2 regions of the Gottfriedia sp. NPDC058432 genome follow, and region 1 is predicted to be linked to the other one. Evidence: riboswitches for the same ligand, from Rfam matches in the RefSeq annotation. Region 1 holds a riboswitch; the other holds the start of a gene.
What was found. Region 1 has a riboswitch for cobalamin ahead of metE (5-methyltetrahydropteroyltriglutamate--homocysteine S-methyltransferase). Riboswitches for the same ligand answer to the same signal wherever they lie in the genome.
Positions count from the first base shown of each region.

Region 2: linked by a shared signal. The riboswitch ahead of ACFWM3_RS11925 (ABC transporter substrate-binding protein) and the one ahead of metE (5-methyltetrahydropteroyltriglutamate--homocysteine S-methyltransferase) in region 1 are both predicted to bind cobalamin.

Region 1 is NZ_JBHXLC010000003.1:52,840-56,348, forward strand. It holds gene metE (5-methyltetrahydropteroyltriglutamate--homocysteine S-methyltransferase) at 1-2,245, opposite strand, end outside; cobalamin riboswitch at 2,393-2,591, opposite strand; gene ACFWM3_RS04405 (amino acid permease) at 2,857-3,509, opposite strand, start outside.
Region 2 is NZ_JBHXLC010000010.1:32,064-35,572, reverse strand. It holds gene ACFWM3_RS11930 (ATP-binding protein) at 1-1,714, shown strand, start outside; cobalamin riboswitch at 1,862-2,033, shown strand; gene ACFWM3_RS11925 (ABC transporter substrate-binding protein) at 2,158-3,117, shown strand; gene ACFWM3_RS11920 (FecCD family ABC transporter permease) at 3,083-3,509, shown strand, end outside.

The DNA of each region.
Region 1 (3,509 bases):
TTACCATATTTGATAAGGCATCTATTACCTCAGCTTCATTTCGTGTCTTTAAACCACAGTCTGGATTAACCCAAAATCTATTTGCTTCACACACTTTTAAAGAACTTAAAATATTCTCTTCCATTTCCTCAACCGATGGAACCCTTGGACTATGAATATCATACACGCCTAAACCAATTCCAAATGGATAAGGAGATTCAGATAAATAAGTAGAAAATTCTTGATGACTTCTTGCATGTTCAATTGAAATAACATCTGCATCTAATTCAATAATTGTGTCCATAATATCGCTAAAATTGCTATAACACATATGTGTATGTATTTGCGTTTCATTTCGGACGCTTGAAGTAGCTAAACGAAATGCTCTCGTTACCCAATTTAAATATTGATCCCAATCCTTTTGCTTCAAAGGTAAACCTTCTCGAATTGCAGGTTCATCAACTTGAATAATTGAAATACCAGCAGCTTCTAGTGCTTTTACTTCTTTACGTAAAGCTAATGCAATTTCATTTGCTATTTCCTCTCTTGTACGATCCTCACGAACAAACGACCAATTTAATATTGTAACAGGACCTGTTAACATCCCTTTGACAGGTTTAGTTGTTATACTTTGTGCATACTCAGTTTCATTTACAGTAATTGGCTTTGTAAATTCGACTTTACTAAAAATAATTGGCGGTTTTACACAGCGCGATCCATAAGATTGAACCCATGCTTTTTTCGTGAAGGCAAATCCCTCTAGTTTCTCACCAAAATATTCAACCATATCCGTACGCTCATACTCGCCATGTACTAATACATCCATATCAATATTTTCTTGAATTTCAATCCATTCATTAATTTTCAATTTAATTTGATTCATATATTCCGATTCATCGATATTTCCTTTTCGCCATTGCTGTCTTACTTGTTTAATTTCCTTCGTTTGAGGAAAACTTCCAATAGTAGTCGTTGGTAAAATCGGTAAATTCATTACTTTATTTTGTAAAGGATATCTTAAATGAAATGGTACTGGTCTTCTAAAATCTTCTTCGTTAATGGATTCCAATTCATTACGAGTTGATTGATTTTTTTCACTAAGCTGTTTTAAATTTTCTAAACAATTACTTGCATATTTAACATCATTATCAAACATGCTCGCTTTGTTAATTAATAAACTTTTTAATATAACTAACTCTTCCAATTTTTCATCGGCAAACGCTAATGCATCAAATAATGTTTCATTTAATAAATTCTCTTCAGTTTTTGTAACTGGTACGTGAAGCAAACTACAAGACGGTTGAATCCACCAATCTTTTGGACTTATTTCTTCTTTGAGAGAATTCAAAAACTTAATGCAATCATTTAAATCATTTCTCCAAATATTACGCCCATTAACTATTCCTACACCTAGTACTTTGTCATTTGGAAATCCGTGCTCGAGTATTGACTGTAAATTTCCATCTTTACCGTGTACAAAATCAAGTCCAATGCCATCTACAGGGAATGAAATTAGTTCTTCATATTGTTCAACTGCTTCAAAGTAAGTTTGTAGCATTATTGATAATGAAGGGACAGCTTTTGCGATTTGAGCATAAACTTCTTTCATAAAACGAATATCTCCGCTTGATTCTTCTAACACAAAACATGGTTCATCAATTTGTACCCACTCAACACCTTCATTCTCAAGCTCTTTAAGCATTTGAATATATAGGCTTACTAGATTATTAATTATGTTTCGTTTTTCTTCTTCTTGGTAACCTTTTGCTAACTGTACAAATGTATAGATTCCTAGAATGACAGGTTTCGTTTTTATACCAAGCTCAAGTAATGCCTCTTTGTATGCTTCTAACGGCTTATTGTATAGTAATCTAGATTGCTTGTCCTTTTGATATTCAGGTACGATATAGTGATAGTTTGTATTAAACCACTTCGTCATTTCACAAGCTACAATGTTTTTACTACCCCTTGCTAATGCAAAATATGTCTCTAGACTAGGTTTTTCATTTATTTCACCAAATCGACTAGGAATCCAACCAAACATAGTAGCAATATCTAACACATGATCATAAAACGTAAAATCATTTACAGGGACTAGCTCCACACCTAAATCGTGCTGTTTCTTTATTGAGCTTATTCTCAATGATTTCATTTCTTTTTCAAATTCTTCTTCATTAATTTTCTTTTGCCAAAAGCTCTCTAACGTTTTTTTCCATTCACGATTTTCACCAATTCTCGGATATCCTAAATTACTTATTTGTACCATTTTTTCTCTCTCCTTTTATCTAAAATAAAAAAGCATTTTTATCTCATAAGAGACAAAAATGCCTTTAAGTTGGAAAACATAAATAATTAGAATACGTTAACTTAAGCTTTCTTTCCATAAGGCACCTCCCTATCTCTCGTAGGTCAAACAGCGTCGTTAGAATAGGCAGGTCTCCTGACTTAAGAATCTTTGTAAATAAAAGCCTTCCCTAAATTAATAAGTGGCATCTTCTTATTTACTCCTCTATTACAGTGGCGGGACCGTGTTGGAATTAAACCAAACTTCCCTTTTAAGTAAATGATTTCAAACTATGATCTTCATTTACACCTATTCCCTACTATTTAGTTTTCATCATTTTGTCATAAAATGCAAAAATAGTCAAAATATTTATTTTTTATTTTCCGTATAAATTTTAAAAAAATTTTTATTTTAGGTTAAATAGATACTGCTGATTCATTATACAGACAATAAATAAAAAAATGCACTCGCATGATAATCTCATCCAGCTTAATTACTGGTTGATTTTATAATACGAACGCATTGATTGTTAAAAAAATTTATTTTTTTATTGTATAACTATAGTACCTCTTATTATCAAACTAAGTGATTGATCAGTTAGCTACCTTTTCATCTGTTTGAGCATCTAATGGTACACGTTTTCCGATACCGAAAGCATAAAAACAGATGACAAGGATTGCCAAGAAAATAATTCCCACAATAAGTGATATACGCGTGTCATCATTAAACCACATACCGATTAGGACCAAAACTAAATAAGCTAATGTTAAGTAGTTAGTAAATGGTGCAAAAGGCATTTTAAAAGGATGATTCTTAATTTCATCTCCCTTTACTTTTCTGAAACGAATATGACTAATTAGAATGACAAACCACGGGATCATCCCAGGAAGTACGCTTGCACTGTATACATACACGAATAAGTTTTTTGGTGCAATAAAATTTAAAATAACGCCGATTACTAAACCAATTAGTACACCAATCGTACCGAATAAAGGCACTCCGTTATTTGAGACTTTTGTAAAATATTTTGGAGCTTGTCCATTTACACCTAATGTATAAAGCATGCGTCCTGCGCTATAAATACCACTGTTACAACCAGACATTGCAGCAGTGATTACTACAAAGTTAATAATTCCAGCAGCTGCTGTAATACCAACTTTTGCAAAAGTTACAACAAACGGGCTACCAATCGAATTTAGTTGGTCCCAAGGGAAAACTGTTACTATTACAAAAATAGCACCAATAT
Region 2 (3,509 bases), on a different contig from region 1:
TTTGACCTTTGTCTTAATAGGATTTTTTGAAAAATTTTATATTGACCTTCAAGTACAAAATATGAAAGATGATGCAACGAAAATTGCACAATTAATAGATAATGGTCAACCACTCTCAAATATTGAGTATTTATCAAATAATATTGTTAGTCGATATTCAAGAGTAATCATTTCTATTGACGATAGGGAGCCATGGTATTCAAATAATACTTATGGAATACAGGATCTACCTTTTAAAGAAATAAAAAATGATGAAATCTTAAATAAAACGTTAACTGATAATAAAGAGGTCAGTAAAAGACTTGTTTATGGTGAAAATAGTGAGAGAGAAAAATTAGTAGTGGGTGTTCCATTACATACAAACTCAAATAATGGAGCTGTATTTATATACCAAACATTACAACCTGTAAAAGTGATGATTCATCAAACGACTAATTTTGTCTTGCTTGCGGCATCAATCGGAATCGTATTAACAACATTTTTCTCATTCTTTCTTTCTTCTAAAATTACAGCTCCTCTTAGAAAAATGAAAGAAGTTGTAAGTAGTATGACTTCAGGAAATTTTAATGTGAAAGTACCGATCCATTCAAGTGATGAAATTGGAGAGCTTGCGTATTCATTTAACAAGATGAGTAAACAATTAAATTTTAATATGAATGCATTAAAACAAGAGAAAGAGAAGGTTTCTAATATTATTACAAGTATGGTAGATGGGGTAATTTCGATTGATAAAGAAGGTCAAATCGTGACATCAAATCCACCAGCTGAACGCTTTTTGAAAATGCTTAATGATGATCAGTTAGAAGATCCCTCTTCTCTTGTTTTAACAAATGAGTTATTAGATTTATTTGTATTAGTAGTCGAAAGTGAGAAAAAGCAATTTATCGAATTACATTTTGATCAAGGCAATTGGCAAGTTTTAATGTCGCCCCTTTATAATCAAACAAATATAAGAGGCGTTGTAGCGGTGATTCGAGATGTTACAGAACAAAGACGTTTAGAAAAGATGCGAAAAGATTTTATAGCGCATGTTTCTCATGAACTACGTACGCCTATTTCTTTATTACAAGGTTATAGCGAAGCGATTGTTGATGGGGTAGCAGAATCCAAAGAAGAAATGCAGGAATTGTCACAAATCATTTATGATGAGTCTCTTAGAATGGGGCGTTTAGTAAATGATCTGTTAGATTTAGCAAGAATGGAGAACGGTTTTACCGAATTAAATAGAGAGTTCGTTCCTCTAGTACAATTTGTGGATCGAATTTTACGTAAGTTTAAAGGTCTAGCAAAGGATAAAAATATTAAGCTATTTGGTGAAATCGACAATGTTTCGCATTTGAATATCTACATAGATGAGGATCGAATGGAACAGGTTTTTACAAATTTAATTGATAATGCTATAAGACATACGAATGAAAATGGAAGAATAATTGTTTCAGTAAATCAAAATGAAAGATCAACTACATTTAATTTTATTGATTCAGGTGCAGGGATTTCAAAAGAAGACTTACCATTTGTATTTGAACGTTTTTATAAGGCAGATAAAGCTCGTACCAGAGGTAGAAGTGGAACAGGTTTAGGTTTATCAATCGTTAAAAATATTGTTACAGCACATGGTGGATCCATCCAGGTTTATAGTGAAGTAGGACAGGGAACGACATTTAAAGTTAAAATACCGCATAATTTACGAATGAACGAAAAAGATGTAGAGTAATCTTGTTTCATATAAAACATATTTCCCATATGTTTAGAGAAGAAATTTCTACAAAACACACAAAAAACAGATAAAATGTTAGTAAAATCATAAACATATAAATAAAATAATTGAATTCTTACCCAATTTATCTTACGATTGAATTAATGAAATATTGATGAGTTTAGTGCAAGTATTGCTTAAAAGGGAATCTGGTATAATCCAGAACTGTCCCCGCAACTGTAATGTGGACGAAACGAATAGCCACTGTTCGAAAGAATGGGAAGGTCGGAGTAGGTTGAAACAAAGTCAGTAGACCTGCTAAATTCATCCTTGTTCAATTCTTCGGGGAGTAAGGATTTGAAGCAGCAGTTGCAAGACTTCTTGTATTTTTATGTTGTTTCAGCCCCGTTCAAAATGAATGGGGTTTTTTTTATGTATTTCAATTATTTAGGAGGATTTAAATGAAAAAGTTTTTATCAAGTTTTATTATTATGTTATTGTGTTTAGGATTATTTGGTTGTAATAATGATACGACACAAAAAAAATCGAATGTAAGTAAAACAGAACAAGCAACTTTTCCAATGACTGTTAAAGATGCAACGAACAAAGAAATTAGCTTTAAAGAGGCACCTAAAAGAATCGTATCACTTATTCCAAGTAATACTGAAATCTTATTTTCTATTGGTGATGGCAAGGATGTAGTAGGGGTAACAGATTTTGACAATTATCCAAAAGAAGTAAAATCAATTGATAAAGTTGGCGGAAATAATGCCGATATGACATATAATGTTGAAAAAATTATTTCATTGAAACCTGATTTAGTTTTAGCTCATGAATCAAGTTTAGGAATTTCTGCTGACGGTTTAGAACAGATAAAACAAGCTGGGATTAATGTTTTTGTCGTAAAAAATGCTGCAACTATTAATGATGTGTATGATACAATTCAACAAGTTGGAGAAATAACTGGAAAAACCGAGCAATCGAAAAAAGTTGTAACTGGTATGAAAACAAAATTAGATGAAATTAGCAAAAAAACAGCTAAAGCAACTACAAATCCAAAGGTTTGGCTTGAAATTTCTGGTCCGCCAGAAATCTATACAGCAGGTAAAGGTACTTTCTTAGATGAAATGCTTTCGATTGTTCATGCTAAAAACGTAGCTGAAAGTGAAAAAGGTTGGGTAAAGTATAGTGAGGAATCAGCAATTAAAGCGAATCCTGATGTGATTTTAACAACTTATGGATATTATGTTCCAAATTTAGAAAAAACTGTAATGGCTAGGAAAAACTGGCAAACAGTAAACGCAATTAAAAATCACCGTGTATATGATGTTAATTCAGATACAACATCTAGACCTGGTCCAAGACTTGCAGAGGGAGTCGAAGCAATTGCAAAGGCGGTTTACCCAGAGCTTTATAAATAATACATATTTAATCTTTTTAATTCCAATTATCTTATTAATTTTTTTATTTATTTTAGGGGTTTCGATTGGGTCTACATCGATTCCCTTTTCTTCTATTATTTCTAGCTTTTCAGATGCTATATTTAAAACTGATTATGTTCCAGCTGATATTCAAACAATTGTCATGAATATACGAGTGCCAAGGGTTATGTTAGCTGGATTAGTCGGTGCGTGCCTTTCATTGGCAGGTGTTGCGTTTCAAGGAATACTTAAAAATCCTTTAGCTGATCCTTTTACATTAGGTGTTTCTTCAGGCGCCTCTGTAGGTGCAGTGTTTGTATTGTTTTTTCAAATAAGCTTACCTTTTGTTACTTATTTTACATTACCAGTAGTTAGTATCTTATTTGGATTTG